Kitasatospora fiedleri: one gene and its partner. The protein of the gene in region 2 interacts with the protein of the main gene of each other region in a pairwise test. Links are inferred from orthologs where the notes say so. Each region holds a gene or a part of one and is shown on either strand. Other genes may lie near its edges. The genes, in order: QMQ26_RS09495 and QMQ26_RS03495.

Region 1 (15,458 bases), 1.3 Mb from region 2 along the record:
ACCAGGTGCGGCTTCGGCGGCAGCACCGTGCCCTTGTACTTCACCGTGCCCTCGGTCGGGACGTACAGCCCGGTCAGGCAGTTGAAGAAGGTGGTCTTCCCGGCGCCGTTCGGGCCGATCAGACCGACGATCTCGCCCTGGCGGACCGTCAGGTCGACGTCGTTCACGGCGGTGAGGCCGCCGAAGCGCATCACCACGCCGGAAGCCTCCAGCACGGGTTCGGCGAGCGGCTCGGGCGCCGGGGCGGCGGGAGCGGTGTCGGTGGTCGTCACGGTGCTCACGCCCCAGCCTTGGTCGGTACGTCGTCGATCGGGGCGGCCTGCGCGGGCAGTTCCGCGTCCGCCTCGTGGAACTCCAGCTGCTGCCGGCGGCCGGCGATCAGGCCCTCCGGGCGGAAGCGCATCAGCAGGATCAGCGCCACGCCGAAGGCCAGCAGCTGGTAGGACTGCAGGAACTGCAGCTTCGCCGGGATCAGGAACAGCAGGGCCGCGCCCACCAGCGGGCCGCTGATGGTGCCCATGCCGCCCAGGATCACCGCGGCCAGCAGGAACGCCGAGTTGGGCGGGACGGCCCCGGCGAACTGGTACTGGTCGGGCGAGACGGCGCTCGCCACGTGCGCCTGCACCGCGCCGGCCAGGCCGGCCAGCGTCGCGCCCAGCGCGAAGGCGATCAGCTTCACCCGGAAGCCGTTGATGCCCATCGCCTCGGCCGCCGTCTCGTCCTCGCGGATCGCCACCCAGGCCCGGCCGATCCGGGAGTTGGCGACCCGGCCGAACACCGTCACCACGATCGCGGTGGCCACCAGCATCAGCAGCAGGTAGTTGCCGAACTTGCCCAGGTGCAGGCCGAGGACGTCGTGCGGCTGGCCGAAGTCGAAGCCGAACAGGTTGACGTCGGGGATCGCGGCGATGCCGTTGGGGCCGTTGGTCAGGCTCGGGCCGGAGCTGCCGTCCAGGTTGTTCATCGCGATCCGGAAGATCTCACCGAAACCGAGGGTGACGATCGCCAGGTAGTCGCCGCGCAGCCGCAGCGTCGGGGCGCCGATCACCACGCCGAACACCAGCGCGGCCAGCGCGCCGACCAGCGCGGCCAGCGGGAACGGCAGGTGCACGCCGCGGAAGGCCGAGAACGGCGAGCCGGAGACCAGCGCCGCCGCGTACGCGCCGACACCGAGGAAGGCCACGTAGCCGAGGTCGAGCAGACCGGCCAGGCCGACCACCACGTTCAGGCCGAGCGCCACGGTGGCGAAGATCAGGATGTTGACGCCGATCAGGACGTAGGTGTCGCTGCCCTGGGTGAACGGGAACGCGGCGGCCGCGGCGAACGCCGCCCCGGTGGTCACCGCGCGGTGCCGGGCGGTCAGTTCGGCCAGCCGGCCGACCGCGCCGGAGGCGTTCAGCGCGGCGGTGGCGGCGGCCACCAGCAGCAGGAAGCCGATGAACAGCTCGCCGTACTCGGTCGAGATGCCGAAGTCGGCGACGGCCAGGCCCACCGCGAACACCGCGGTGATCACCAGGATCTCCGCCCAGGACGGCAGGGCGCGGGCGGCGGGCCGCCGGCGCTCGATCCGGCCGATCCGGGTCCAGCCGTCCAGCAGCAGCCACAGCCGCAGCACGGCCAGCAGGCCGGGCAGGGCGAGGAAGAACCAGGTGTTCTCGGTGAAGATCGGCTGCACGCCGGCGGGGATCGCGTGCAGCAGCCAGCCCTGGTCCAGGCCGAAGTACACCAGCAGGGCGACGGCGGCCACCGCGTACGCCCACCAGCGCTCGGCGGGGCGCCGGACGGTGGTGCGGCGGTCCAGCGGCAGGCCCAGCGCGCCGGCCACGGCCAGCAGCGAGCCGACGCCGGCCACCCAGCCGCCCGGGTCGAGGTTGGCCAGGCCGCCGAGCTCCGCCGCGATCGCGATGACCGCGTACCAGCACACCGCGAGGGTGCCGACGGCGGCGAACAGCACGCCGTTGTTGCTGCCGGAGGGGCTCAGCCAGCGCAGCCCGGGCACCCGCGCGGCGGCCAGCGCCAGCAGGACGGTCAGCACGCCGCCGACCAGGGCCAGCCACTGCAGGCCGGCCGGGGAGCCGTAGTAGGTCAGGTCGCCGGGGAAGTCGGCGGTCCAGGTCCAGGACATCAGCGCGGAGGCCGCGGCCAGGACGCCGCCCGCCACCACGGCGGCGCGGGCCGCGGCGGTCGACAGGGGCAGGACGGGGGTGGTCTCGTGGGACGTGGTCATCTGCCTCACACCCGATCCGCGACGCGCTCGCCGAGCAGGCCCTGGGGCCGGACCAGCAGCACGACGATGAGCAGCACGAACGCCCAGACGTTGGCCCAGCCGGCGCCGCCGAGCTGGTGCAGGCCGGGGACGTTCTCGATGTACGCGGTGGCCAGCGACTCGGCGACGCCGAGGACCAGGCCGCCGAGCATCGCGCCGTAGATGTTGCCGATGCCGCCGAGGACGGCCGCGGTGAACGCCTTCAGGCCGGCCATGAAGCCCATCATGAAGTCGATGTTGCCGTAGCGCAGGCCGTGCGCCACGGCGGCGATCGCCGCGAACGCCGCGCCGAGCGCGAAGGCGACCACGATGATCCGGTCGGTGTTGATGCCCATCAGCTTGGCGGTGTCCGGGTCCTGCGCGGTGGCCTGCATGGCGCGGCCGGTGCGGGTCAGCCGGACGAACGAGGCCAGGAAGACCATGCACAGCGGGGCGGCGATCAGCAGGAACAGGTCGTTGCGCTGGATGTGGAAGAGGCCGAGGTCGAACGCCGCGCCGTTGAAGTGCGGGAAGGAGACGGCCTTCTTGGCGCCCGGGTAGAACGCCCAGACCACCTGCTGGAGCGCGATGGACAGGCCGATCGCGGTGATCAGCGGGGCCAGCCGGGGCGCGGTGCGCAGCGGCCGGTAGGCGAACCGCTCGGCGGCGGTGGCGGTGACCACGGAGGCGATCACACCGCCGACGATCATGACCGGCAGGGCCAGCCAGAGCGAGGTGCCCTGCGGCAGCGCCGCGTAGGCGGTCAGCGCGCCGAAGCCGCCGATCATGAAGACCTCGCCGTGGGCGAAGTTGATGAGCTGGACGATGCCGTAGACCATCGTGTAGCCGACGGCGATCAGGCCGTACATCAGCCCGAGCATCAGGCCGTTGGCCAGGTTTTGCGGCAGTTCGTGCACCGCAGGCCTCCGTGGTTGGGGGGAAGGAGAGGCGGGGGGCGCTCGTGGCGCCCCCGCCGATCGGCTGTGGGTGGTGCTGGGGGATCAGCCGTTGTAGGTGCCGCTCTTGACGGCGGTCCACTTGCCGTCCTTGACCGTGTAGACGGTCAGCTGCTTGTTGGTGGTGTCGCCGTACTCGTCGAAGGAGACCTTGCCGGTGACGCCGTCGAAGGAGACCTTGCCGAGCGCGTCGATGACCTTCTGGCGCAGGTCGGAGGGCACCTTGCCGCCGTTGGCCGCGACGACCGCCTTCACGGCCTCGACCAGCGACCAGGCGGCGTCGTAGGAGTAGCCGCCGTAGGCCGCGTACGCGTCCTTGTAGTTGGCGGCCTTGTAGTCGTTGATGAAGGTCTTGGCGGAGTCGAGCTCCTCGACCGGGGCGCCCACCGAGGTGGCGAGGTCGCCGTTGCTGTTGCCGTTCGACAGCTTGATGTACTCGTCGTCGTAGATGCCGTCGCCGCCGAACAGCGGGACGGCGGCGCCGGCCTTCTTGATCTGGTCGGAGAGCGGGCCGGCCTCGGGGTACTCGCCGCCGTAGTAGACCGAGTCGGCGCCGGCGGCGGCGACCTTGGTGGCGACCGCGGAGAAGTCCTTGTCGTCGGGGTTGACGTGGTCGGTGCCGACCACGGTGCCGCCGAGCTTCTTGAACTCCTCCTGGAAGATCGCGGCCAGGCCCGCGCCGTAGGTCTTCTTGTCGTCGATGACATAGACCTTGGTCTTCTTCGCGTCGTTGAACAGGTACTGGGCGGCGAACTTGCCCTGCACGACGTCGGTGGTGGCGGTGCGGAAGAACGAGGCGTACGGGCGGGCGAACTTGCCGCTGCCCCAGTCCGGGCCGAGGCTCAGCTGCGGGTTGGTGTTGGCCGGGGAGATCTGGGCCAGGTGGGCGTCGTTGAAGACCTTCTGCATGGTCAGCGAGACGCTGGAGTTCAGCGGGCCGACCACGCCGGCGACGTCCTTCTCGCCGACCAGCTTGGTGGCGTTCTGCTGGCCCGAGGTCGGGTTGGCCTGGTCGTCCAGCGCCTCGATGGCGAAGGTGACGCCCGGGACGACCTTGTCCTTGTTGGCCTTGTTGACGGCCAGGTCCACGGAGTTCTTGATGCCCTGGCCCAGGGCGGACAGCTTGCCGGTGAGCGGGGCGTCCACGCCGATGACGACCTTGGTGTCGCCCTTCGCGCTGTCCGAGCCGGAGTCGGACTTTCCGCCGCGCGAGCCGCACGCGGAGAGCGTGAGCGCTCCGGACACGGCAATGGTCACGATGAGAAGTGAGCTCTTTCGCACGAGGAGGGTCTCCTTCGGGATCTGGAGGACACGCGCACAGGGCTGGCGGTGCCGAATCGCGACGGCGCCGCCCGGTAACCGGACGGTGCGGTGACTGGGCGTGACTCTAGACCGCCGCTGGCTGCTCGGGCAGTGGGGCGGGTGAGGCTGTGATTCTCTTGTTATGACCACGGCGTCGGCTGATCTCACATCATGGTCGAAAACCCCAGGTGGAGCCCGAAATTCCGGGACCTGTCCCGAGTAGCGGATGGACCCCTTCCTCAACTCGCAGGTCACGCCTGGGTTCACCGATTATCGGACAGGTTTGTCCGCAGATTGGGCGGTGGTCGCGGACGTCCGATAATCGGTGACGTCGCAGGCGGAATGCAGCGCCGCGGAAAGGTCCCCGGCGTAGGGGGTCCCCAGGATCTGACGCACGGTCTCCATTGCGCGCGTATTACGCAGCGTTACATCCAGGAAAGGAAGGCTCGCGTCCGCCGACGCCCCCGAGCAGTCCACGACCTCCAGCCCCACCCGCAGCGAGAGCGTCCCCCGGGCGGTACCGTCCGCGGCAGCCAGCCCGAGACCCGCACGGTCAGCCCCCGGTACCCCTGGCTCACCCCCAGCACGTCCACCGGGACGGGCCCGGTGTTGCGCACCGCCAGCCGCAGGGCGAAGGAGTCCGACCCGGCCGGGGCCGGACCGTCGTACTCGAACCTGGTCGACTGGGAGGGGGACGGCGGGAGTTGCCCCGGTGGGGGCGAACCCGACGCCCGCCCAGGGTAGTTCACCGCGTGCCGGATCGTCAGTCCCAGCGCCAACAGCAGCAACAAACTTGCCAGCGCGCACTTCTGACGTCTGCTCAGCAGGCGCGGCGGACGCTCGGGCGGCGGCTCCGGGCGCAGCACGAGCGGCGTCCAGGTGCCCTCGCCCGGCTCGACCGGACCGAGGAACCCCCCTGGCCCGCTCGGCAGTTCGCGCTCTCCGGACATGGCGGCGCCCCCTCGTCCAGCCGAGGTTGCCCCTGGCGGGGACCGGCCAAACTCCGAGGGGGCGCGCGCGGGGCGGTGCTCTGCGGTGTGCCGTCAGAGGTCGCGCAGCATGCAGGTCAGCCGGCAGGAGGTGATCCGGCGGCCGGTGTCGTCCGTCACCGCGATCTCGTACGTCGCGGCGGTGCGGCCCTTGAACACCGCCGTCGCCACGCCCGTCACCAGGCCCGAGGTCGCCGACCGGTGGTGCGTCGCGTTCAGGTCCACGCCCACCGCGTAGCGGCCCGGGCCGGCGTGCAGCATCGCGCCGATCGAGCCCAGCGTCTCGGCCAGCGCCGCCGACGCCCCGCCGTGCAGCAGCCCGTACGGCTGCTGGTTGCCCTCCACCGGCATCGTCCCGACCACCCGGTCCGGGGACGCCTCCACGATGGTGATGCCCAGCTTCTCGCCCAGGTGCCCGCCGGAGAAGGTCTCCGCGCTCACCCCCAGCTTGGCGAAGTGGTCCAGCACGTCCTGGGGCACTTTCAGTACGGGCGCCGCGTCGGTCATGGTGCTCCTGCTTCCGGGGTTCGCTTCGTTGCGCGTCGATCGTACGGATCGTACGACTGTCTACCCGTGGGTAGGGAGGTGCTCCGCGCCGCGCCGGAGATGTCCGCACCGACCTCTAGGATCGGGGAGGCAGTGCAACCGGCAGGACGGGACGTGACGTGGCGACACAGGGTGCGGGCAAGAAGGCGGCCGAACGGCCCCGGCTGATGCTGCTGGACGGGCATTCGATGGCCTACCGGGCCTTCTTCGCCCTGCCGGTGGAGAACTTCTCCACCGCCACCGGCCAGCACACCAACGCCGTCTACGGCTTCGCCTCGATGCTGGCCAACACCGTCCGCGACGAGCGGCCCACCCACCTGGCGGTGGCCTTCGACCTGTCCCGGCAGACCTTCCGGTCCGCCGAGTTCCCCGAGTACAAGGCCAACCGCGCGGCCACGCCGGACGAGTTCCGCAGCCAGGTCCCGCTGATCGGCGAACTGCTCGACGCCATGCGGGTGCCCCGGGTCACCGCCGAGGGCTTCGAGGCCGACGACGTCATCGCCACCCTGGCCACCGCCGCCGCGGCCGAGGGCTTCGAGGTGCTGATCGTCACCGGCGACCGGGACTCCCTCCAGCTCGTCAACGAGCACGTCACCGTGCTGTACCCCACCAAGGGCGTCTCCGAGTTGACGCGCTACACCCCCGAGAAGGTCGCCGAGAAGTACGGCGTCCGCCCCGACCAGTACCCGGACCTGGCCGCCCTGCGCGGCGACCCGTCCGACAACCTGCCCGGCATCCCCGGCGTCGGCGAGAAGACCGCCGCAAAGTGGGTCAACCAGTTCGGCTCCTTCGAGGAACTGGTCAACCGGGCCGACGAGGTCAAGGGCAAGATCGGCGAGAAGCTCCGCGAGCACCTCGACTCCGTCAAGCGCAACCGCTTCCTCACCGAACTGGTGCGGGACGTCGAACTGCCGCTCGGCGTCCCCGAGCTGGCCCGCGCCCCGTTCGACAAGGACGAGGTCGCCCGGCTGATGGAGGCGCTGGAGTTCCGCAACCCCAACTTCCGCGACCGGGTGGCCGGCATCGACCCGGCCGGCGCCGAGAGCGCCGCCGCCGTCGAGGTCCCGGCCGGCCCCGCCGTCGACGGCGACCTGCTGACCGTCCCCGGCGCGCTCGCCGCCTGGCTGGAGGAGCACACCGGCGCGGACGCCCGCACCGCCCTCGCCGCCGACTACAGCTGGGCGCTGGGCACCGGCGGGGTCGAGCAGATCGCCCTCGCCACCGGCACCGCCGCCGCCTGGTTCGACCCCGCCGCGCTCGGCGAGGACGACGACCGCGCCTTCACCGCCTGGCTCGCCGACCCCGAGCGCCCCAAGGCCCTGCACATCGCCAAGCAGGTCATGCGGGCCTTCGCCGAGCAGGGCTGGCGGTTCGCCGGCGTCACCGCCGACACCGCGCTCGCCGCCTACCTGGAGAAGCCCGGCCGCCGCACCTTCACCCTCGACGTCCTCGCCGAGGAGTACCTGGGCCGCTCGCTCGCCCCCGCCGCCGCCCAGGCCGAGACCGGCCAGCTCAGCTTCGACGCCGACGAGCCCGACCCGACGGCCGGCGCCCAGTCCCTGATGACCCGGGCCCGCGCCGTCCACGACCTCGCCGAGCTGTTCGACACCCGGCTCGCCGAGGTCGGCGCGGTCGAGCTGTTCCACGACATGGAACTGCCGATCGCCGAACTCCTGGCCCGGATGGAACGCCACGGCATCGCCGCCGACCGCGCCTGGCTCCAGGGCCTGGAGACCCAGTTCGCCGCCGAGATCCAGCGCTGCGTCGAGGAGGCGCACGCCGCCGCCGGCCGCGAGTTCAACCTCGGCTCGCCCAAGCAGCTCCAGGAGGTCCTGTTCGGCGACCTCGGCCTGCCGAAGACCAAGAAGATCAAGACCGGCTGGACCACCGACGCCGACGCCCTCACCTGGCTCGCCACCCAGACCACCAACGAACTCCCGGTCATCCTGCTCCGCCACCGGGACCAGGCCAAGCTCCGCACCACCGTCGAGGGCCTGCTCAAGACCGTCTCCCCGCAGGGCCGCATCCACACCACCTTCAACCAGATGGTCGCCGCCACCGGCCGCCTCTCCTCGCAGGACCCGAACCTGCAGAACATCCCGGTCCGCACCGAGGAGGGCCGCGCCATCCGCCGCGCCTTCGTGGTCGGCGAGGGCTACGAGACGCTGCTCACCGCCGACTACTCGCAGATCGAACTGCGCATCATGGCGCACCTCTCCGAGGACGAGGCCCTGATCGAGGCGTTCACCACCGGCGAGGACCTGCACACCACCGTCGCCTCCCAGGTCTTCTCGGTCCCCCCGGCGAGCGTCGACGCCGAGATGCGCCGCAAGATCAAGGCCATGTCGTACGGCCTCGCCTACGGCCTGTCCGCGTACGGCCTCTCCCAGCAGCTCGGCATCAAGCCCGCCGAGGCCCAAGGCCTGATGGACACCTACTTCGAGCGCTTCGGCGGCGTCCGCGACTACCTGCACGACGTGGTCGAGGAGGCCCGCGCCGTCGGCTACACCGAGACGCTGCTCGGCCGCCGCCGCTACCTGCCCGACCTCACCAGCGACAACCGGCAGCGCCGCGAGATGGCCGAGCGGATGGCCCTCAACGCCCCCATCCAGGGCACCGCCGCCGACATCGTCAAGATCGCCATGCTCCGGGTCGACGCGGCCCTGCGCGCGGCCGGCCTCGCCACCCGGATGCTGCTCCAGGTGCACGACGAGATCGTCCTGGAGGTCGCCCCCGGCGAGCGCGAGCAGGTCGAGGCCCTGGTCCGCGAGCAGATGGCCGGCGCGTACCCGCTGCGCGCCCCGCTCGACGTCTCGGTCGGCGCCGGTGCGAACTGGGAGACCGCCGCGCACTAATCACGTTGCGGGCGTCCGGCCGGTCCGCCGAGACTGGCCGGATGCCCGCCACCACCACCTTCGCCGACAAGCCCACCCTGGTGGGCGAGAAGGTCCTCCTGCGGCCCGTGCGGCCGGAGGAGGACCTCCCCATGCTCCGCGCCGTGATCAACGACCCGGACGTGCTCCGCTACACCTCCGACTCCTACACGCCCGAACCTCCGGTCTGGGACGAGGCGAGGGAGCGCCGCGTCGTCGACTGGTACACCACCCGCAACGAGCAGACCGACCGCCTCGACCTGATCGTGGTCGACCGCGCCACCGGCCGCGGCGTCGGCGAGATCGTCCTCAACGAGTGGGACGAACCCAACCGCGCCTGCAACCTCCGCATCGCCCTCGGCCCCGACGGCCGCGACCGCGGCTTCGGCACCGAGGCCGTCCGCCTCCTCACCGACCACGCGATCCGGGCGATCGGCCTCAACCGCGTCTCACTCTCCGTCTACGCCTTCAACGGCCGGGGCAACGGGCCTACGAGAAGGCCGGGTTCAAGGTCGAGGGGGTGCGGCGGCAGGTGCTGCGGTACGGCGACGCGTGGGTCGACGACATCGACATGGCGGTCCTGGCGGAGGACTGGGGGTAGTTTCCCCGCCCCGCCAGCTCACCCACCCGCTCACCCGTCCGCCCGTGCGCGCCCCGCGAGGGTGGACCGGGGGCGGGCGGGGCGGGCGGGTCGGGTTCGCGGGGGTGTCACTTGCGCGGGTTGGCGCGGCGGGTGGGTTCCGCCGTGGTGGGGTCCTCGGGCCAGGGGTGGCGGGGGTAGCGGCCGCGGAGGTCGGCGCGGACGGCGGGGTAGCCGGTGCGCCAGAACGCGGCGAGGTCGCCGGTGACGGCGGCCGGGCGGCCCGCGGGGGAGAGCAGGTGGACGGTGAGCGGGACGCGCCCGCCGGCCAGGGCCGGGGCGGCGGCCCAGCCGAACAGTTCCTGGAGCTTCACGGCCAGCACCGGCCGCTCGGGGTCGCTCGCGTAGTCGACCCGGACCCGGCTGCCGGTGGGCACGGTGATCCGCTCCGGGGCGAGCTCGTCGAGCCGTCCGGCCTGCCCGCCCGCCCAGGGCAGCAGGCGTGACAGCGCGGCGGCGGTGTCGATCCGCTCCAGGTCGGCCCGGCGCCGGGCCCGGGAGAGCTCGGGTTCCAGCCACTGCTCGGCGGCGGCCAGCAGCGCGGCGTCCGCGACGTCCGGCCACGGGTCGCCGATCGCCCGGTGCAGGAAGGCGAGCCGTTCGCGCAGCCCGCTCGCGGCGGGCGGCCAGCGCAGCAGCGCGGAGACGCCCTCCCGTTCGAGCCCGTCCAGCAGCGCGGCCCGCAGCAGCGCCGGGTCGGGCGCGGTGAGCGGTGCGGCGGCCAGCTCGATCGCGCCCAGGGACTCCACCCGGCGGGACGCCACCTCCCGCTGCCGGACCGACCAGCGCACCTCCTCGCGGGCCGCCAACAGCGGCCCGGCCGCCCGCCGGGCGGTCGCCTCGTCCACCGCCACGGCCCGCAGCACCCGCGCGGAGGGCGACCCGGCAGGCCGGTCGGCGACCGCGACGGCCAGCCAGCCGCCGGCCGGCAGCCGCGTCCCGGCGGGTAGTTGGGCGGCCGTCCCGGAGGCCATCAGGTACGCCCCCTCCCCGCCCTCCCGGGCCCGCGCCACCCGCTCCGGGTAGGCCAGCCCGACCACCAGCCCGGCGGCGGCACCGTCCGACAGCCCGGAGCCGGCGGCCCCCCGGTCGGCGCGCACCCCGGGGCTGTCGGCGGCTGTCGCGCCTTTCCCGACCGGTCGTTCCGTCGTGCCGTCCGGGCCCGGCCGTCCCGCCGCCCCGCGCTCGGCGGGCTGCGCGGACGGGTCCGTCAGGGCGTGTTCGAGGCGGCGGGTCTCGTCCTTCCAGCGGCGGGCGTACGGGTCGGTGGAGCGGCGGACGGTGCGGTGGATCTCGGCGAGGTCGTCGCCGAGGGCGCGCGGGGGTTCCTCGGAGAGGAGGGCGACGAGTTCGGCGGCGCGGCGCGGGCCGACCGCGGGGGCGCCGTCGAGCAGGGCGCGGGCGAGGCGGGGGTGCAGGCCGGTGCGGGCGATGGCGCGGCCGCGGTCGGTGGGGCGGCCGGCGGGGTCGACGGCGGCGAGGGCGCGCAGGACGTCGCGGGCGGCGGCCATCGCGCCGGCGGGCGGCGGGTCGGGGAGGGTGAGGCCGGTGGCGTCCGGGTCGCCCCAGCAGGCGGCCTGGAGGGCGAAGGAGGTGAGGTCGGCGAGCGCGATCTCGGGGGTGGGGAAGCGGGCGGCGCGGGCGTCCTCGGCCTCCGCCCAGCAGCGGTACACGGTGCCCGGGGCCTCCCGGCCGGCGCGGCCGGCCCGCTGCCGGGCGGCGGCCAGCGAGGTGCGGACGGTGACCAGCCCGGACAGGCCGCGGGCGTGGTCGGTGCGCGGCTCCCGGGTCAGTCCGGAGTCGACCACGACCCGCACGCCGGGCACGGTCAGCGAGGACTCGGCGACCGAGGTGGCCAGCACCACCCGCCGCCGCCCGCCGGGGCCGAGCGCGGCGTCCTGCACGGCCTGCGGCGCCTGCCCGTGCAGCGGCAGCACCTCGACGTCCTCGGCGGCCAACTGCCCGGCCACCCGGGCGATCTCGCCGACCCCCGGCAGGAAGCACAGCACGTCGCCGTCCCGTTCGGCCAGCGCCCGGCGCACCGTCGCCGCGACGTGCAACAGCAGCGCCGGGTCGACCCGCGTCCCGTGCGGCGGGCGGACCGCGGTCGGCGGCGGGGCCCACACCGTCGCCACCGGGTGCGCGACGCCCTCGGCGGCCACCACCGGGGCGCCGCCCAGCAGTTCGGCCCAGGCGTCGGTGTCGGCGGTGGCGGAGGCCAGCAGCAGGCGCAGTTCGGGGCGCAGCGCGGCCCGGACGTCCAGCAGGAAGGCGAGCGCGGTGTCGGCGTCCAGGTGGCGTTCGTGGCACTCGTCGAGCACCACCGCGTCCACGCCGGGCAGTTCGGGGTCGCGCTGGAGGCGTTGCAGCAGGACGCCGGTGGTGACCACCTCGACCCGGGTGCCGGGTCCGACCCGGCGCTCGCCGCGCACGGTGAACCCGACCGTCCGGCCGACCGGTTCGTCCAGCAGCCAGGCCATCCGCCGGGCCGCCGCCCGGACCGCGAGCCGGCGCGGTTCGGCGACCAGCACCCGGCGCGGCGGCCCGTCCGGGTCGAGCAGGCCGGCCAGGGCGAGCGGCACCAGCGTGGTCTTGCCGGTGCCGGGCGGCGCGGACAGCACGGCCGCGCCGGACTCGTCCAGGGCCCGGGCGAGGGCGGGCAGGGCGGTGCGGACCGGCAGTTCGAGCCCCCCGGGGCGCACCGCGCTCAGCCGTTCCGCCGGGCGACGAAGATCGCCGTGCCGGGGATGTGCCGGCCGCGCAGCGGGCTCCAGCCGCCCCACTCCTGCGCCAACTCCTCGGGCCACTCCGGCTCGACCAGGTCCAGCAGGGTGAACCCGGCCGCGACCAGCTCGCGGACCCGGTCGCCGAGCGTCCGGTGGTGCTCGACGTAGGTGGCGGTGCCCTGCTCGTCCTGCTCGACGTACGGGGTGCGGTCGAAGTACGAGGAGGTGGCGGTCAGCCCCTCCACCCCGGGCTCGTCCGGGAACGCCCAGCGGATCGGGTGGGTCACCGAGAACACCCACCGCCCGCCCGGCCGCAGCACCCGGTGCACCTCGCGCATCAGCCGCGCGGTGTCCGCGCTGAACGGCACCGCGCCGTACGCCGAGCACGCGTGGTCGAACGAGCCGTCCGCGAACGGCAGCACCGCCGCGTCCGCCTGCACCACCGCGACGGGCGCCAGCCCGCGGCCCAGGTCGATCCGGCGGGAGTGCTGCAACTGCCGGTAGGAGATGTCCAGCGCGACCGGCCGGGCCCCCCGGGCGGCCAGCCAGCGCGAGCACTGCGCGGCGCCGGAGCCGATCTCCAGCACGTCCGCGCCCTCGAGCGCGGCGGGCTCGCCGAGCAGCCGCACCTCGGCCTCGTCCACCCCCTCCGGGCACCAGGTGAACCGGTCGTCCCCGAGGAACTCGCCGTGCTCGTCCTGGTAGTCGTCCGCGTTCCGGTCCCACCAGTGCCGGCTGGCCCGGCTCGACTCGCGCTCCCCGGCCTCCCGCCGCAGCGCCTCGTCGCCGTCCTCCTCGTCCGGTCCGTCCTCCCGCGCCTCCCCCCGGGGCGCGGAGGGCACGTCGTACGCGGACGGGTCGTACCCGCCGGGCTCGTCGTCGCGGGGCTCGTCGGGGCCGGGGGCGGTGGAGTGGGTCATGGAATCCGTCACGTAGGCTGTGGGCTTGCGGAAGCGCTGCTGCTGCGGAGCCGGCCCCGTACGGGGGCCGGATCGGGCGGTGGCATCCGGGGTAGGGCCGGTGTTCCAGGCGCGGTGAGAAGCGCTGTTGGAGGATATGGCCTGATCCGTCCCGGGCTCTACCGGTCTCGTCGGCTTCGGCGTTGACCGTGCCGGGGTGTCCCCGTATGCTACAAGTTGCGCTGCGGGCCTGCGCGCCTCGGACGGAGCAGGTCGCGCTCGCATCTGTCGAAGACCCCACGGTCGTCAGACGGACGCCGGGAATCCTGTTACTGCGGGAGTCCTTTCGGTGGGCCGTTCTCTGGCCTGTACGGCTTTCGGTGGGAGCGATCAGGGCCCCCGCGTGGCATTACCTACGACTTCATGTCCGTACCGGAGCCCTTTTCCTAATGACGAGCCCCACCGACACCTCTGTCAGCACCACCCCGCAGGTTGCGGTCAACGACATCGGCGACGCGGACGCGTTCCTCGCCGCGATCGACGAGACCATCAAGTACTTCAACGACGGCGACATCGTTGAGGGCGTCATCGTGAAGGTCGACCGTGACGAGGTGCTCCTCGACATCGGTTACAAGACCGAGGGTGTCATCCCGTCCCGCGAGCTCTCGATCAAGCACGACGTCGACCCCCACGAGGTTGTCTCCGTTGGCGACAACATCGAGGCCCTGGTTCTCCAGAAGGAGGACAAGGAGGGTCGCCTGATCCTGTCCAAGAAGCGTGCGCAGTACGAGCGCGCCTGGGGCACGATCGAGAAGATCAAGGAAGAGGACGGCATCGTCACCGGTACCGTCATCGAGGTCGTCAAGGGTGGTCTCATCCTCGACATCGGCCTCCGCGGCTTCCTCCCGGCCTCGCTGGTCGAGATGCGCCGCGTCCGCGACCTCCAGCCCTACGTGGGCAAGGAGCTCGAGGCGAAGATCATCGAGCTGGACAAGAACCGCAACAACGTGGTCCTGTCCCGCCGCGCCTGGCTGGAGCAGACCCAGAGCGAGGTCCGCCAGACCTTCCTCACCACCCTGCAGAAGGGCCAGGTGCGCTCCGGCGTCGTCTCCTCGATCGTCAACTTCGGTGCGTTCGTCGACCTCGGCGGCGTCGACGGTCTGGTGCACGTCTCCGAGCTGTCCTGGAAGCACATCGACCACCCGAACGAGGTTGTCGAGGTCGGCCAGGAGGTCACCGTCGAGGTTCTCGACGTGGACATGGACCGCGAGCGCGTCTCCCTGTCGCTGAAGGCGACCCAGGAGGACCCGTGGCAGCAGTTCGCCCGGACCCACCAGATCTCGCAGGTCGTCCCGGGTAAGGTCACCAAGCTGGTTCCGTTCGGTGCGTTCGTCCGCGTGGACGAGGGCATCGAGGGCCTGGTCCACATCTCCGAGCTGGCCGAGCGCCACGTCGAGATCCCGGAGCAGGTCGTCCAGGTCGGCGACGAGATCTTCGTCAAGGTCATCGACATCGACCTCGAGCGCCGCCGCATCAGCCTCTCGCTGAAGCAGGCCAACGAGTCCCTCGGTGCCGACCCGGCGTCGGTCGAGTTCGACCCGACCCTGTACGGCATGGCCGCGTCCTACGACGACCAGGGCAACTACATCTACCCGGAGGGCTTCGACCCCGAGGCGAACGACTGGCTGCCCGGCTTCGAGAAGCAGCGCGAGGAGTGGGAGCGGCAGTACGCCGAGGCCCAGGCCCGCTTCGAGCAGCACCAGGCCCAGGTCATCAAGTCCCGCGAGGCCGACGCCGCCGCTGCGGCCGAGTCGGGCGAGGAGGCCCCGGTCTCCGGTGGTGGCGGCTCGTACTCCTCCAGCAGCGACGAGACCTCCGGCGCGCTCGCCTCGGACGAGGCCCTGGCCGCGCTCCGCGAGAAGCTGGCCGGCGGCCAGAGCTGAAGCACCCCGCTTCGGCTGCTGCGCGTAGCTGACTGACGGCAACCCCCGTCCAGGGTCTCCCTGGGCGGGGGTTGCTGTTTTCTCCGCCGTCCGCCCGTCCGCCCGTCCGCCCGTCCGCCCGTCCGCCCGTCCGCCGTCCGCCCGTGCGCGCACCGGGGGAGGTGCCGTGGTGCGGCGGAGGGGGCCGTTCAGTGCAGGCCGGTCTGTCGGGCCAGGTGGGCGACGGTGCGGACGTCGTCGGTGGTCGGTCGGCCGTGGCCGGGCAGGAGCACGGTGGCGGCGGTCAGTTCGGCGATGCGGTCGAGGGCGGCCAGGGCCGCGGCGCCGTCGTGGGTGAAG
Region 2 (15,518 bases):
CGCCGGGGTCGGCCTCGGCGGCCTCGCCGTGCTGGACGGGCACCTGACCGTCGGCGGACTGGTCGCCTTCACCACCTGGATGGCCATCGTCACCCTCGCCACCCGGGTCCTGGTCGACCGGCTGCTCGAACGCGGCCAGGCCGACGTGGCCGCCGCCCGGATCGACGAGGCGCTGTCCATCGGCGCGGGCGTCACCGACCCGGCCGAGCCGGTGGAGCTGCCGGTGGCGGGCGCGCTGGAGTTCACCGGGGCGATCGCCCGGCGGGACGGCAAGACCGTCCTCGGACCGGTCGGACTGGCCGTCGCCCCGGGCGAGTTCGTCGCCCTGCACGGCGCCACCGGCGCGGGCAAGAGCACCCTGCTGCGGCTCGGCGTCCGCCTCGACGACCCCGACGAGGGCACCGTCCGCTACGGCGGCACCGACCTGCGCGCCGCCCGCCTGGACGAGGTCCGGGCCCGGATCGCCTACGTCGCCCAGCGGCCGGTGCTGCTCTCCGGCACCGTCGCCGACAACCTGCGCCTGGGCCGCGACCTCCCGCCGGAGGCGCTCGAACGGGCCTGCCGCACCGCCGGGCTGCACGACCAGCTCGCCGCCATGCCCGACGGCTACGCCACCGAACTCGGCGAGGGCGGCACCGCGCTGTCCGGCGGCCAGGTCCAGCGCCTGGCCATCGCCCGCGCGCTGCTCGGTGACCCCGCCGTGCTGCTGCTCGACGACGCCACCTCCGCGCTCGACACCGCCACCGAGGCCCTGGTCCTGGAGCGGCTGCGCGCCTGGGCCGAGGGCCGCCGCACCCTGCTGTTCGCCACCCACCGCGCCGCCGTGCTGGCCGCCGCCGACCGGGTGGTCGAACTCCACGCCCCCCGGACCGGCGACCCGACCGCCGACCCCGACCCGTCCGGCACCGGCGACCCATCCGCCGACCCCGACCCGTCCGGCGCCGACGGCCCGCCCCGCGCCACCGACCCGTCCGGGACCGCCGACCCGTCCGGCACCGCCGACCCGACCGGCGTCGCCGACCCGACCGGCACCGACGGCGTGTCACCAAACCTCGTGGAGGCCACCCGTGGCTGATCAGCCGCTGCTGCGCGAGGAGGCCGACGAGCGCGGCGTGCTGCGCCGCGCCCTGCCCTACCTCCGCCCGCACCGGGTCCGGCTCGCCGTCGCGCTCGGCGTCGGACTCGCCGACTCCGCCGCGCTGGTGGCGGTCGCCCCGCTGGTGGGCCTAGCCACCGGCGCGCTGTTCCACAAGGACCGGGGCGGGCTCGGCCTGGCCGTCGCCCTGCTCACCGGGCTCGCCGCCGTCCAACTGGTGCTGGCCCGGGTCGGCGAGCTGCTGCTGATCCGCAGCGGCGAGGACGTGGTGCGCACCCTGCGCGAGCAGGCGGTGGAGAACCTGGCCACCGCGCCGCTGCGCTTCCTGGAGACCCACCGCAGCGGCGACCTGCTGCGCCGCGCCACCGGCGAGGTGGCCGCGCTGGCCGCGTTCGTCCGGCTGCACCTGCGCAACCTGGTCTCCGCGCTGGCCACCCTCGGCTTCACGCTGGCCGTACTGGCCGGGTACTCCTGGCAGTTGCTGCTGGTCCAGCTAGTGGTGTTCCTGCCGCCCACCCTGCTGGTGACCGCTGGTTCCAGCGCGACGCGGCGGCGGCGTTCGGCGGCAAGGCGAGCGCCGAGGCCACCGTCGCGGCCACCTTCACCGAGACGCTGACCGCCCGCGAGGCGCTCCAGACCTCGCGCGGCCTGACCGGCTGGACCCGGCGCTTCGACCGGGAGAACCGGCACGCGGTGCGGGCGGCCCGGCGGGCGCTGCGGGTGGAGAACCGGATCGACCTGGTCAGCCTGATCGAGGGCCTGGCGCTGGTCGCCCTGCTCGCCGTCGGCGGCTGGCTGGTCACCCGGGACGCGATCGGCGTCACCACCGTGGTGGTGTTCGTGGTGGCCAGCCGCAACCTGTTCGACTCGTTCACCGACCTCTCGCAGCTGGTCGGCGAGGTCGCCACCGCCCGCACCGGCCTGGCCCGGCTGCTCGACCTGCTCTCCGCGACCACCGCCGCCGCGCCCTCCGAGGAGGTCGACGGCCTGCCCGAGCGCGGCGAACTGCGCTGCGAGGGCGTCGACTTCGGCTACCGCGCGGACGGCCCCGACCTGCACGGCGTCACCCTGGCGTTCCCGCCCGGCAGCCGGACCGGCGTGGTCGGCGAGACCGGCTCCGGCAAGACCACGCTCTCCAAGCTGCTGTGCGGCCTGTACGCCCCCGACGCGGGCCGGGTGACCTTCGCCGGCGCCCCGCTGGCCGAGCTGCCCGAGCGGCAGCTGCGCCGCCGGATCGTGCTCGTCCCGCAGGAGGTGCGGCTGGTCACCGGCACCGTCGCGGAGAACCTGGCGCTGGTGCGCGGCGAGCCCGACCGGGCGGCGATCGAACGGGCGGTGGAGCGGCTCGGCCTGACGCAGTGGCTGGACGGCCTGGGCGGCCCGGACGCCGAGGTCGGGCAGCGCGGCGCCCGGCTGTCGGCGGGGGAGCGGCAGATCCTCGGCGTGGTGCGCGCGGTGCTGGCCGACCCGGCGGTGCTGGTGCTGGACGAGGCCACCGCGGACATCGACCCGGTCACCGCCGCCCGGCTGGAGCACGCCCTGGACGAGCTGCGCGCCGACTGCACGCTGATCGTCATCGCGCACCGCCCGGCCACCATCGCCCGGCTGCCCCGGGTGGTCCGGCTGGACGCCGGGCGGGTGGTCGCTGACCAGCTGTCAGCGGACGCGGCGGCGGGGGCGGGTCACCCTTCCGGCGAGGAGAAGGTTAGGCTAGCCTAAGCGCAGGCGCACGCTGTCGCCGCCGCACCCCGCCCCCGCCGGGGGCACGGGTGCGGCGGCGCGCGGCACCCCGGCCACCACCGATCGAATGGGCTGACCGATGACCACCACCACGACCGTGCCCCCGCGGATGCGGATCGTCCGCCACCCGCTCAAGTACCGCCTGCTGGACGTCAAGCGGGTCCAGCGGATCACCCCCGGCACGGTCAGGGTCACCTTCGCCGGCGACGCCCTCGACGGCTTCTGCGAACAGGCCCCCACCGACCACGTCAAGCTCTGCTTCGCCGCGCCCGGCCACGACCTGCCGACCGAACCCGTGGTCGAGAACGACACCTGGATGGACGCCCCCGTGGAGCCCATCACCCGGGACTACACGATCCGCCAGTACCGGCGCGAGGCCCGCGAACTCGACATCGACATGGTGCTGCACGGCACCGGCGTCGGCTCCGGCTGGGCCGCCGCCGCCCGGCCCGGCATGAAGCTCGGCGTGTTCGGGCCGCGCGGCTCCGAGGAGATCGACTTCGTCCACGACTGGTACCTGCTCGGCGCCGACGAGACCGCGCTGCCCGCGCTCGCCCGCTGGCTGGAGATGCTGCCCGCCGGCGTCAAGGTGCTCGCCTTCGCCGAGGTCCCCGGCCCCGAGGACGAGCAGCACCTCGCCACCACCGCCGACGCCACCGTCGTCTGGCTGCACCGCGGCGCCGCCGCCCCCGGCACCACCGACCACCTCGAACGCGCCGTGCGCGCCGCCGAACTGCCGCCCGGCATGGGCTTCGCCTGGATCGCCGGCGAGGCCCACACGCTCCGTCCGATCCGCCGCCACCTGCGCAACGAACGCGGCCTCGGCCGCGACCAGGTCGACGTCGACGGCTACTGGAAGCGCGGCACCGCCAACCACGACCACCACGAGGACGAGCACACCCCGCACGCATGAGCACGCACGTCTCCGCCCGGCCGGTCGCCAAGCCCCGCCGCGCCGCCACCACCGCCGCCCGCCGCACCGCCTGGCTGTTCGGCGCCCTCGCCCTGCTCGCCGTCCTGGCCGTCCTCTCGCTGGGCGTCGGCGCCCGCGCCATCGCCCCCGGGCAGGTGCTGCACGTCCTGCTGCACCGCGACCCGACCGGCGAGGACTGGATCGTCGTCCACCACTCGCGCATCCCGCGCACCCTGCTCGGCGTCACCGTCGGCGCGGCGCTCGGCATCTCCGGCGCGATGATGCAGGCCCTCACCCGCAACCCGCTCGCCGACCCCGGCCTGCTCGGCATCAACGGCGGCGCCGCGGCCGCCGTCGCCGCCGGCACCGCCCTGTTCGACCTGCGCACCTTCCACGCCTTCGTCTGGTTCGCGCTGCTCGGCGCCGCCGTCGCCGCGTTCGTCGTGCAACTCCTCGGCGGCAGCGGCCGGGCCTCCGCCACCCCCGCCCGGCTCGCGCTGGCCGGCACCGCCGTCACCGCCGTGCTCACCGCCTTCGTCAACGCCCTGGTGCTGCTCGACCCGCTCACCCTCAACCGCTTCCGCTACTGGCAGATCGGCACCTTCGCCGGCGTCGACTCCGCCGCCGTCGGCCAGGTGCTGCCGTTCCTGCTGGTCGGCGGGGTGCTCGCGCTGCTGCTCGGCCGCCCGCTCAACGCGCTCGCCCTCGGCGACGACACCGGCCACGCCCTCGGCGCCCACCCCGGCCGCACCCGCGCCCTCAGCCTGCTCGCCATCACCCTGCTGTGCGGCGCCGCCACCGCCGCCGTCGGCCCGATCGCCTTCGTCGGCCTCGCCGTCCCGCACCTGGCCCGCCGCCTCTGCGGCCCCGACCAGCGCTGGATCATGCTGCTCTCGGCGGCCCTCGCCCCCGTCCTGCTGCTCGCCTCCGACATCCTCGGCCGGCTCCTGCTCCGCCCCGCCGAACTCCAGGTCGGCGTGGTCACCGCCTTCCTCGGCGCCCCGCTCTTCATCGCGCTGGTGCGCGGCCGGAGGATCGCCCGCCTGTGAACCCCACCCCCGTCATCGACGCCCCGCCCGCCACGCCCCCGGCCCGCCCGCTGCCGATCCGGTCGCTGCCGCTGCCCGGCGGGCGCTCGCTGCGCTGGCACCCGCGCGCCACCCTGGTGGCCGGCCTGCTGCTGCTCGCCCTGCTCGGCACCGCCGCGTGGACCCTCACCGCCGGCGACTACCCGCTGCCGGTCCGGGACGTGCTCGACATCCTCGGCGGCGGCGGCCGGCGCGCCGACCGCTACATCGTCATGGAGGTGCGGCTGCCCCGGCTGCTCACCGCGCTGCTGGTCGGCGCGGCGCTCGGGCTCGCCGGTCGCTCTTCCAGACCCTGGCCCGCAACCCGCTGGGCAGCCCCGACGTCATCGGCTTCACCGTCGGCTCGGCGACCGGCGCGCTCGTCGTCATCCTGCTGATCGGCGGCGGCGCGGCCACCGTCGCCGGCGGGGCGGTGGTCGGCGGGCTGGCCACCTCGCTGCTGGTCTACCTGCTGGCCCGGCGCGGCGGCACCCAGGGCTACCGGCTGGTCCTGGTCGGCATCGGCGTCTCCTCGCTGCTCGCCTCGCTCAACGCCTACCTGATCGCCCGGGCCTCGTTCAGCGACGCCCAGAGCGCCGCGGTCTGGCTCACCGGCAGCCTCAACGCCCGCGGCTGGGAGCACTGCACGCCGATGGCGCTCGCCCTGTTGGTCCTGCTGCCCGCCGCGGTGCTGCTCGGCCGCCCGCTGCGGATGCTGGAGATGGGCGACGACACGGCCGCCTCGCTGGGCGTGCGCACCGAGGCCGTACAGGTCTGGCTGGTGCTGGTCGGCGTCGCGCTCACCGCCGCGGCGACCGCCGCCGCCGGGCCGGTCCCGTTCGTCGCGCTGATGGCCCCGCAGGCCGTCCGCCGCCTCACCCGCGCCACCGGCCCCAACCTGCTCGGCTCGGCCCTGCTGGGCGCCCTGCTGCTGGCCCTCTCCGACCTGGCCGCGCAGCGGCTGTTGGCCCCCACCCAGCTGCCGGTCGGCGTGCTGACCGGCGTGGTCGGCGGCGGCTACCTGCTCTGGCTGATCGTCCGTCAGTGGCGGCGCACCGCCTGAGCCGCCACCGCCCGTCTCGCGCCGGCACCGCCACCGCCCGTCTCGCGCCGACCCCGCCCCGGACCGCCCCGGACCGCCCCGCGCCCGCTCAGCCCGCGGGGCGGGCGGCCAGCTCGCGGGACAGGAACGCCACCGCCTGCGCGACCAGGCCGGGCACGTCCGGGTACCCGGCGAAGCAGTGCCCGGCGCCCTCGACCGGCACCAGCACCGAGCGGGCGCCCGCCGCGCGCAGCCGCCCGTGCAGCACCTCGGACTGGGCGAACGGCACCTGTTCGTCCCGCACCCCGTGCACCAGCAGGAACGGCGGGGCGCCCGGCGCGACCCGTCGGGCCGGGCTGGCCAGTGCGGCCGCCTCCGGCAGCTCGGCGGCCGGGCCGCCCAGCAGCTGGGTGATCGGGGAGTCCGGCCCGTCGTGGCCGAGGGCGGCCAGGTCGGTGGGCGGGTACCAGCAGACCGCGGCCGCCACCGCGTCCGTGGTGAGCGCCGCCAGCGCCCCCAGCGTCGCCCCCGCGGACTCGCCCCACACCCCGAGCCGGTCGACGTCCAGCCCCAACTCCCCGGCGTACGACCGCAGGTAGCCCAACGCGGCCGTCACGTCATCCAGCTGGGCCGGGAAGACGGCCTCGCCGGAGAGCCGGTAGTCGACCGTCGCGACCGCGACGCCCGCCGCCACCAGCGTCTCGAACACCGCGCCGGGCCGCACCGTGTCCGGCAGGTAGCGGCGGTCGCCGGCCCGGAACGCGCCGCCGTGCAGCCACACCACCACCGGGAACGGCCCCGCCCCGGCCGGCACGTGCAGGTCCAGCAGCAGCGGCCGGAAGCCGGTGCGCAGCGCGTAACTGACGCCGTGCCGGGTCAGGCCCCCGGACGGCGAGGGGACGGGGGCGACGGGCGGCAGCGAAAGATCCATACCGGCCCGCAGCACCCCCGCCCGCCGTTCATTCCCGGCCCGGCCGCCGTCTCACCGGCCGAACAGCCGGGCCGCGTTGTCGTGGCAGACCGCGCGCAGCCAGCCGGCGCCCAGGCCGAGGCGCTCCAGGGCGCGGAGCTGGTGCAGGTACGGGTAGGGGATGTTGGGGAAGTCGGTGCCGAGCAGGACGCGGTCGCCGCGGTCCGCGAGGCGGGGGAGCAGCTCGCGGGGGAAGGGCATCAGGTCCTCGGTGAAGTCGGTGAACGCCATGGTGGTGTCCAGGTGGACGCGCGCGTGGCGGTCGGCCAGGTCGAGGAACTCCCGGTACTCGGGCATGCCCAGGTGGGCGACCACCAGGGTCAGCCGGGGGTGCCGGGCCAGCACCCGGGCGACCGGCTCCGGCCCGGTGTGCGCGCCGGGCGCCGGGCCCGAACCGCAGTGGATCACCACCGGCGTGCCGGCCTCCGCCAGCAGGCCCCACGCGGCGTCCAGCCGCGCGTCGGCCGGATCGTAGCCGCCGACCTGCACGTGCGCCTTGAACACCCGCGCCCCGGCCTCCAGCGCCTCCCGGACGTACCCCGCCACGCCCGGCTCCGGGTACAGCGTCGCGGTGTGCAGGCAGTCGGGCGTCCGCCCCGCGAACTCCGCCGCCCAGCCGTTCAGCCAGCCCGCCATGCCCGGCTTGTGCGGGTACAGCAGCGAGGTGAACGCCCGGACCCCGAACTCCCGCAGCAGCGCGGTGCGTTCGTCCTCCGCGCGGCGGTAGGTGATCGGCCAGCCGCGGGCGCCGATCAGCGGCCCGTTGGCGTCGAAGTACGCCCAGACCTTCCGCAGCACCCGCTCCGGCATGAAGTGCGTGTGCACGTCGATCAGCCCGGGCAGCCCCAACCCGCCCCAGAACCGCCGCACCTCGGCGGCCTCCGGGTCGCACCCCGTCCGCGCCGGACCCATCGGGACTCCTCTCCGCCCGCCGCGTCCGCGGGACACCGCTCCGACCGTACGCGCCCCGGGCCCGGACCGGTGGCGCGGGGTCAGAGCAGGCGGCGGTAGACCCGGGAGCCGCGGGCGGGTCGAGCGCGGCCGACCAGGACGGGGGCGCGGCGGAGGCGGGGATCTCGGCGAAGCCGTGGTGCCGGAAGACCGTGCCGTCGCCGGTGGTGGCGGTGACCACGGCGGTCAGCGCGGTGCGGCGGGCGTGCGCCAGGACGGCGGTGATCAGCAGGCTGCCCAGCCCCAGGCCCTGCCGGTCGGCGCGCACGCAGAGGTTGTGCAGCACGCCGGTGGGCGGGTGGCCGGGGTCGGGGTCGAGCACGCGCAGCGCGGCGCAGGCGTCCGGGGCGGCGGCACCGCGGACGACCAGGAAGGTGTCCGCGGCGTGCCGGTAGTCGGCGGGGGTGCGGGCGCGCAGCGCCCCGGAGCGGATGAACGGCAGCGACAGCTCGTACAGGGCGCGGGCGTCGCGGAAGTCGGTGCGCACCGCGACGGCGGAGAGGGCGGCGGCGGTCATCGCGGCGCGAGCGGGACGACCAGCGGGGTGCCGGTCTGCGGGTCGGGGACGACCTGGCAGGGCAGGTCGAACACCCGCCGGACCAGGTCGGCGGTGACGATCTCGCCGGGCGGCCCCTCGGCGACCACCGCGCCGTCGCGCAGCGCGATCAGGTGGGTGGCGTACCGGGCGGCCTGGTTGAGGTCGTGCAGCACGGCGACCAGGGTGCGGCCCTGCTCGCGGCGCAGCCGGGCGCACAGGTCGAGGACCTCGACCTGGTGCGCGATGTCGAGGAAGGTGGTGGGTTCGTCGAGCAGCAGCAGCGGGGTCTGCTGGGCGATCGCCATGGCCAGCCAGACCCGCTGGCGCTGCCCGCCGGACAGCTCGTCGACGAAGCGGTCGGCGAGCGCCTCGACGTTGGTGGCGGTCATCGCGTCGCAGACGATCCGCCGGTCCTCGGGCGACCACTGGCGCAGCAGCCCCTGGTGCGGGTAGCGCCCGCGGGCGACCAGGTCGGCGACGGTGATGCCCTCGGGCGCGGTCGAGCTCTGCGGCAGCAGGCCCATCCGGCGGGCCAGCTGCCGGGCCGGCAGGGTCGCGATCCGCTCGCCGTCGAGCAGCACCTGCCCGGCGGTCGGCCGCAGCAGCCGGGCGAAGGCCCGCAGCAGGGTGGACTTGCCGCAGGCGTTCGGCCCGACGATCACGGTGAACGAGCCGTCCGGGACGCCCACCGTCAGGTCGGCGGCGACCGGCCGGTCGCCGTACCGGAGGGTGACCCCGGCGGCCAGCAGCCGGGCGGCGGGGAGCGTCACGACACCCCCTCCGGGGCCGGCTCCGCCGCCGCCACCTGGGCCAGCAACCGCGCGGTGTCCAGGACGACGGCGCACTTCCCGGCCGTCCAGCGCAGCGCCTCGCGGTGCTGCTCGGCGGAGAAGTCCGCGACGGCGTCGGCGACCACGAACGCCTGGAGGTCGCGCTGCCAGGCGTCGGCGGCGGTCATCTGCACCCCGATGTGGGCGTACACGCCGACGATGACCAGCTGGTCGCGGCCCAGCTCGGCCAACTGCTCGGCCAGGTCGGTGCGGACGAACGCGCTGTACTTCCACTTCAGCACCAGCCGGTCGCCGGGCTCGGGCGCGACCGCGGCGGGCATCGCCTGGGCGTGCTCGTCGGCGGGCAGGCCGGGGCCCCAGAAGTCCAGTTGCAGGCCGCGCTGTTCGGGCGTCTGGCCGCCGCGCTGGTGCGAGTAGAACACCGGCAGCCCGGCCGCCCGGGCGGCGGCCAGGATGCGCGCGGTGTGGGCCAGCACGGGCTCCAGCGGCGGCCCGGCGGCCGGGAAGGCCCCCAGGAAGTAGTGCTGGAGGTCGTGCACCAGGACGGCGGCCCGGGCCGGGTCGACCCGCCACGGGACGCGGCTCGGCGGCAGCTCGGTGGGCAGCTCGTAGGGGGCGATGGCGGGAAGCGCCACGGGGAGGGTCCTCTCTGACGGGCCTGACGCGTCCGGCGGACGGTCAGTTCTGGTGGGCGCGCAGGTCCTTCTTGCTGACCTTGCCGATGCCGGTGGACGGGAAGGCCGCGACGAACTCGACCCGGTCCGGCACCTTGTACCCGGCCAGCCCGGCGGCCCGCACGAACGACTTCAGCTCGACCGGCCGGGGCCGCTCGGCGCCCGGCCGGAGGATCACGTACGCGCAGGACCGCTCGCCGAGGAACTCGTCGGGCTCGGCCACCACCGACGCGTCGTGCACCGCCGGGTGCGCCAGCAGCACGTTCTCCACCTCCTCGGCGGCGACCTTCTCGCCGCCCCGGTTGATCTGGTCCTTGGCCCGGCCCTCCACCACCAGGTGCCCGGTGGCGGTGCGGCGGACGATGTCGCCGGTCCGGTAGAAGCCGTCGGCGGTGAACGAGCGGGCGTTGTGCTCCGGGGCCCGCCAGTAGCCGCGGATGGTGTACGGGCCGCGGGTGAGCAGGTGGCCGGCGGTGCCGTCGGGCAGGTCGCGGTCCTCGTCGTCGACCACCCGGACCTCGTCGTCCGGGGAGATCGGACGGCCCTGGGTGGTCAGCACGGTGTGCTCGTCGTCCTCGGGACGGGTGTAGTTGACCAGGCCCTCCGCCATCCCGAACACCTGCTGGAGGCGGCAGCCGAGCGCCGGTCCGAGCCGGCGCGCGGCCTCCTCGCTGAGCTTGGCCCCGCCGACCTGGAGCAGCTCCAGGCTGGACAGGTCCGGCCCGTCCGGCCCGGCGGCCTCGGCGGCGCCCGCCCAGGCCAGCGCGAGCGGCGGCACCACGCCGGTCAGCGTGACCCGCTCGCGGGCGATCAGGCCGAGCGCGGTGGCCGGGCTCGGGTCGGGGGCCAGCACCACCCGGCCGCCCGCGAAGAAGGTGCCGAGCGTGCCGGGGGAGGACAGCGGGAAGTTGTGCGCCGCCGGGAGCGCGCACAGGTACACCGACTCCGCCGAGAGCCCGCAGATCCCGGCGGACGCCCGGACGCTGTACAGGTAGTCGTCGTGGCAGCGCGGGATCAGCTTCGGCAGGCCGGTCGAGCCGCCGGACAGCTGGAGGAAGGCCAGGTCGCCGGAGTCCGGCGGGGCGGGCAGCGGCGCGTCCGCGGGGCCCGCAGCTCGGCCAGCGGGGAGAACGGCCCCGGCTCGCCCACCACGAACACCTCCAGCGGCTGCGGCACCGCCGCCCGCACCTCGGCCGCCAGCTCCCGGTGGTCGAAGCCCTCGTGGCGGTCGGGCACGAACAGCGCCCGGGCCTCGGCGAACTCGCAGAAGTACCCGATCTCGGAGCGCCGGTGCGCGGGCAGCGCCATCACCGGCACCACCCCGGCCCGCAGCGCGCCGAAGAACACCTCGAAGAACTCCGCCACGTTCGGCAGTTGCAGCACCACCCGGTCACCCCGGCGCAGCCCGCGGGCCGCCAGTCCGGCCGCCAGCCGGTCCGCCCGGGCGTCCAGCTCGGCGTAACTCCACCGCCGCTCCCGGTCGGTGACCGCGACCCGCTCCGGCGTCGCGGCGGCGTGCCGCCGGATCATCGCGTCCAGCAGCTCACCGGTCCAGTACCCGGCGGCACGGTGACGGGCGGCGGCCTCGGGCGGGTACAGGGTCATCGGACGTCCTCCGGCGGGCAACTCGACTGGATGGGCAGGGAATCGGCCGCCGCGACGGTACCGGGCCCGGCGTCGGCTCCGGCACCCGACCCGGCGGCGGTGCGGGTCGTCCCGGTCTGGACGTCGGCCCCGGCCCCGGCCTCGGCCCCGGCCCCGGCGTGAACTCCGGCTCCGGCGGCGGTGCGGGTCTCGGCGCCGGCCCGGGCGCCGGTCTCGGGCGCGGTGTCGTGCTGGCGCAGTCCGGCGTCCAGCAGGCGGCCGTTCCAGCGGCGGGTGACGGCCTCGTCGGGGTGGGGGCTCATCGGGTGTCCGCCAGGCCCACCGCGTGCAGGAAGGTGCGGAACTTGGCGGCGGTCTCGGCGAGTTCGAGCTCCGGGTCGGAGGCGGCGACCACGCCCGCGCCCGCGAACAGGCGCAGCCGGTCGCCGTCGGCCTCGGCGCAGCGCAGGGTGACCACCCACTCGCCGTCGCCGGAGGCGTCGCCCCAGCCGACCACGCCCGTGTACAGGCCCCGGTCGAAGGGCTCCAGTTCGCCGATCGCGGCCCGGGCGTGCGCGGTGGGGGTGCCGCAGACCGCCGGGGTCGGGTGCAGGGCGAGGGCCAACTCCAGCGCGCTGGTGGCGGGTTCGCGCAGGACGCCGGTGACGGTGGAGGACAGGTGCCACATCGCGGCGGTGCGCAGCAGGGACGGCCGCTCCGGCGCGACCAGCTCGGTGCAGAACGGGGCGAGCGCGGCGCGGACCGCGTCGACCACGAAGGCGTGCTCGGCGAGGTCCTTGGCGGACTCCAGCAGCGCCTCGGCGCGCCGCCGGTCCTCCACCGGGTCGGCGCTGCGGGCGGCCGAACCGGCCAGCGGGTTGGAGACCACCCGGGTGCCGCGCCGCGACACCAGCAGCTCGGGGCTGGCGCCGATCAGGGTGGCGGTGCCGCCGGCCGGCACCGCGAAGGTGTAGCCGTGCGGGTCGCGGTGCACCAGCCGGGCCGCCATCGCGGCCAGGTCGCTCCCGCCGGGCGCGGTCAGCTCCAGGGTGCGGGCCAGCACCACCTTCTCCAGCGGCGAGTCGCCGGCCAGCCGGCGCACGGCCTCCGCGACCGCCGCCCGGTACCCGTCCGGTTCCGGCACCGGGCGGCTGTGCCAACGCCCTTCGCCGGTGCGGTCGGTGGCCAGCGGCACCCCGGACGGCGGCGGTACCGGCCCGGCCCGGCGGACCCGGTCGGGGACGAACAGCCGGGCGGGCGCGGCCGGGTCGAACGGGATCGCGCCGATCAGCAGCCGCTCCCCGCCGTCGGGCCGGGCCTCGGCGAGCACCCGCCCGGCCGCCGCCGGGTCGTCGACCGTGCGGTGCACGCCCTCGGCGAGCAGGGTGCGGGTGGGCGTGGCGAGCAGGGCCCGGTCCGGTCCGGGACGGTACGCGGCCAGCAGGTCGCTGCCGGGCAGGTCGCCGGGTAGCGGACCGGCGCCGCCGGAGGCGGTACTGGTGGCGGGCGGCCGGAGCTCGGAGGCCGTGGTCATGCTGCTGCTCCGTTCCGCCGACGCGGGGCGCGCGCCGGCACTGCGAGGGCGGGAGGATGGCGGAGGGGGACGAGAAGGGGAGTTCGGGGCGGGACGTGGCGGAGCGGCCCGGGGCGGTCGCGGGAGGACCGCCGCACGGACCCGCGGAGCCCGCCGGCCGGGCCGGGGCGCGCCGCGTCGGGCGGGCCGGAGGCGTCGGACGCGCCGGGCGGGTCAGGCCCGCAGCGTCGCGCCGCCGTCGACGTACAGGTCGTGCATGGTGATGTGCCGGGCGCGGTCGCCGGCCAGGAAGGCGACGGCCTCGGCGACGTCCTCGGGATCGGCGATCCGGCCGAGCGGGATGCCGACCCGGTAGCTGCCCGGATCGCCCTCCAGGACGCGGCGTTCGGCGTCGGGGTCGGTCCACAGCGAGCGCTGCATGGCGGTGTCGGTGGAGCCGGGGGAGACCAGGTTGCAGCGCACCCCGGCGGCGGCGAGCTCCAGGCCCAGGCAGCGGACGTACATGGTGGTGGCGGCCTTGGACGCGGCGTACGCGGCCATGCCGGTGCGCGGGACGCCGGCGGCGTTGGAGCCGACGGTGACGATGCTGCCCCGGCCGCGCTCGGCCATCCGGCGCCCGACGGCGCGGCAGGTGTGGAAGACGCCGGTGGTGTTGACGTCGAAGGAGTGCTGCCAGTCGGCGTCGGTGAGTTCCAGCGCGGGCGCCACGTGCAGCACGCCCGCGACGTTCACCAGCACGTCCACCGGGCCGACCTCGCGCTCCACGCGTTCCACCAGCGCCTCGACGGCGGCCCCGTCGGTGACGTCCAGCCGCTGGACGGCGCCCGGGCCGGTCGCCGGGCCGCCACCGTCCGCACCGCCGTCACCGCCGCTCTCACCGCCGTCGCCGCCGCGCAGGTCGCAGCCGACCACCCGGGCGCCGCGCGCGGCGAGCAGGGCGGCCACGGCCGCGCCGATGCCCTGGGCGGCGCCGGTGACCAGCGCGACCCGCCCCTCGAAGCTGTCCCCGGCACCGAGGGCGGCGCCGGGCTCGGGGCCGGTGCCGGTGGCCGCGGTGGCGGGTGCGGGTATGCGGGTGGTGAACGGCATGGGGGTGCTCCCGGGTGTACGGATGCGGCGGATCGGAGGACCCCGACCCACTTAGGTTAGGTTAGCCTAATCATGCTTCCTGAGCTGCCCCGCGACCACCCTGCCCCGACGCCGGACTGACCCCCCGTCACCCCCGCCCCCGCCGACCGCGCGCTCGCGGACCGGGCGCCGGACCGAATCCCGGGAAGGGGCTGGTCAAGCGGCCTCCGGCTGCGCAGCATGGGTACCCGTCGGTACACCCCGCCCAGGAGGCCCCCTTGTCGCGCGATCCGCTCCCGCTCAGCCACTCCTCCGGCCCGTCCGCGGTGCCGCTGCTCGGCGACACCATCGGGGCCGACCTCGACCGGGCGGTGCGGGCCTTCCCGGAGCGGGAGGCGCTGGTCGAGTGCGCCACCGGCCGGCGCTGGACGTACGCCGAGTTCGCCGCCGACGTGGACGCGGTGGCGCTCGGGCTGCGCGCGCGGGGCGTGGGCCGGGGCGACCGGGTGGGCATCTGGGCGCCGAACCGGGCCGAGTGGACGCTCACCCAGTACGCCACCGCCCGGCTCGGCGCGATCCTGGTGACGATCAACCCGGCGTACCGCGCGCACGAGGTGGAGTACGTGCTGGTGCAGGCGGGGGTGCGGCTGCTGGTGGCCGCCGAGCGGTTCCGGACCTCCGACTACGCGGGCATGATCGCCGAGGTGCGCCCGCGCTGTCCGGAGCTGGCCGCGGTGGTGCTGCTGGACGGCCCGGACTGGCCGGACCTGCTGGCCGCCGGGCGGGCCGGCGACCGGGCCGAACTGGAGGCGATCGAGCGGGAGTTGAGCGCCGACGACCCGATCAACATCCAGTACACCTCGGGCACCACCGGCTTCCCCAAGGGCGCGACGCTCTCGCACCGCAACATCCTGAACAACGGCTACTTCGTCGGCGAGCTGTGCCACTACACCGAGCGGGACCGGATCTGCCTCCCGGTCCCCTTCTACCACTGCTTCGGCATGGTGATGGGCAACCTCGCCGCCACCTCGCACGGCGCCTGCACGGTGATCCCGGCCCCGGCCTTCGACGCCGCCGCCACGCTCGCCGCGGTGGCCGCCGAGCGGTGCACCTCGCTGTACGGGTGCCGACCATGTTCATCGCCGAGCTGGCCGACCCGGGCTTCGACGGGTACGACCTGTCCAGCCTGCGCACCGGCATCATGGCGGGCGCCCCGTGCCCGACCGAGGTGATGAAGGGCGTGATGGACCGGATGGGCATGACCGAGGTGTCGATCTGCTACGGCATGACGGAGACCTCCCCGGTCTCCACCCAGACCCGGGTCGACGACTCGGTCGAGCGCCGGGTCTCCACCGTCGGCCGGGTCGGGCCGCACCTGGAGGTCAAGGTGGTCGACCCGGACACCGGCCGCACCGTCCCGCGCGGCGAGCCCGGCGAACTGTGCACCCGCGGCTACTCGGTGATGCTCGGCTACTGGGCCGAGCCGGAGCGGACCGCCGAGGCGGTCGACGCCGACGGCTGGATGCACACCGGCGACCTGGCGGTGATGG

The links.
Region 1: the proteins of QMQ26_RS03495 (region 2) and QMQ26_RS09495 interact in binary tests that used the Escherichia coli proteins (3 or more experiments, as listed by UniProt). The link is inferred for Kitasatospora fiedleri from one-to-one orthologs.

The regions. Positions count from the first base shown.
Region 1 is NZ_OX419519.1:2,004,645-2,020,102, reverse strand. Bases 4,274-7,160 are described here. They hold QMQ26_RS09495 (PaaI family thioesterase), read right to left. Parts: upstream 6,000-7,160; coding sequence 5,547-5,999; downstream 4,274-5,546. Other genes in these bases: polA (DNA polymerase I), read left to right, coding at 6,206-7,160; QMQ26_RS09500 (branched-chain amino acid ABC transporter substrate-binding protein), read right to left, coding at 4,274-4,482. Also shown: QMQ26_RS09515 (ABC transporter ATP-binding protein), read right to left, coding at 1-281; QMQ26_RS09510 (branched-chain amino acid ABC transporter permease), read right to left, coding at 278-2,227; QMQ26_RS09505 (branched-chain amino acid ABC transporter permease), read right to left, coding at 2,233-3,162; more of QMQ26_RS09500, read right to left, coding at 3,247-4,273; more of polA, read left to right, coding at 7,161-8,893; QMQ26_RS09480 (ATP-dependent RNA helicase), read right to left, coding at 9,620-12,253; QMQ26_RS09475 (class I SAM-dependent methyltransferase), read right to left, coding at 12,259-13,197; rpsA (30S ribosomal protein S1), read left to right, coding at 13,626-15,119; QMQ26_RS09465 (MBL fold metallo-hydrolase), read right to left, coding at 15,308-15,458. UniProt on the Escherichia coli protein: Required for optimal enterobactin synthesis. Acts as a proofreading enzyme that prevents EntB misacylation by hydrolyzing the thioester bound existing between EntB and wrongly charged molecules.
Region 2 is NZ_OX419519.1:674,028-689,545, reverse strand. What follows is about bases 7,914-10,860. They hold QMQ26_RS03495 (isochorismatase family protein), read right to left. Parts: upstream 9,744-10,860; coding sequence 9,084-9,743; downstream 7,914-9,083. Other genes in these bases: QMQ26_RS03500 (ABC transporter ATP-binding protein), read right to left, coding at 8,293-9,087. Also shown: QMQ26_RS03545 (ABC transporter ATP-binding protein), read left to right, coding at 1-1,075; QMQ26_RS03540 (ABC transporter transmembrane domain-containing protein), read left to right, coding at 1,068-1,712; QMQ26_RS03535 (ABC transporter ATP-binding protein), read left to right, coding at 1,790-2,815; QMQ26_RS03530 (siderophore-interacting protein), read left to right, coding at 2,916-3,749; QMQ26_RS03525 (FecCD family ABC transporter permease), read left to right, coding at 3,746-4,798; QMQ26_RS03515 (alpha/beta hydrolase), read right to left, coding at 5,968-6,789; QMQ26_RS03510 (amidohydrolase family protein), read right to left, coding at 6,841-7,740; QMQ26_RS03485 (hypothetical protein), read right to left, coding at 11,384-11,689; QMQ26_RS03480 (isochorismate synthase), read right to left, coding at 11,686-12,900; QMQ26_RS03475 (2,3-dihydro-2,3-dihydroxybenzoate dehydrogenase), read right to left, coding at 13,114-13,989. UniProt on the Escherichia coli protein: Involved in the biosynthesis of the siderophore enterobactin (enterochelin), which is a macrocyclic trimeric lactone of N-(2,3-dihydroxybenzoyl)-serine.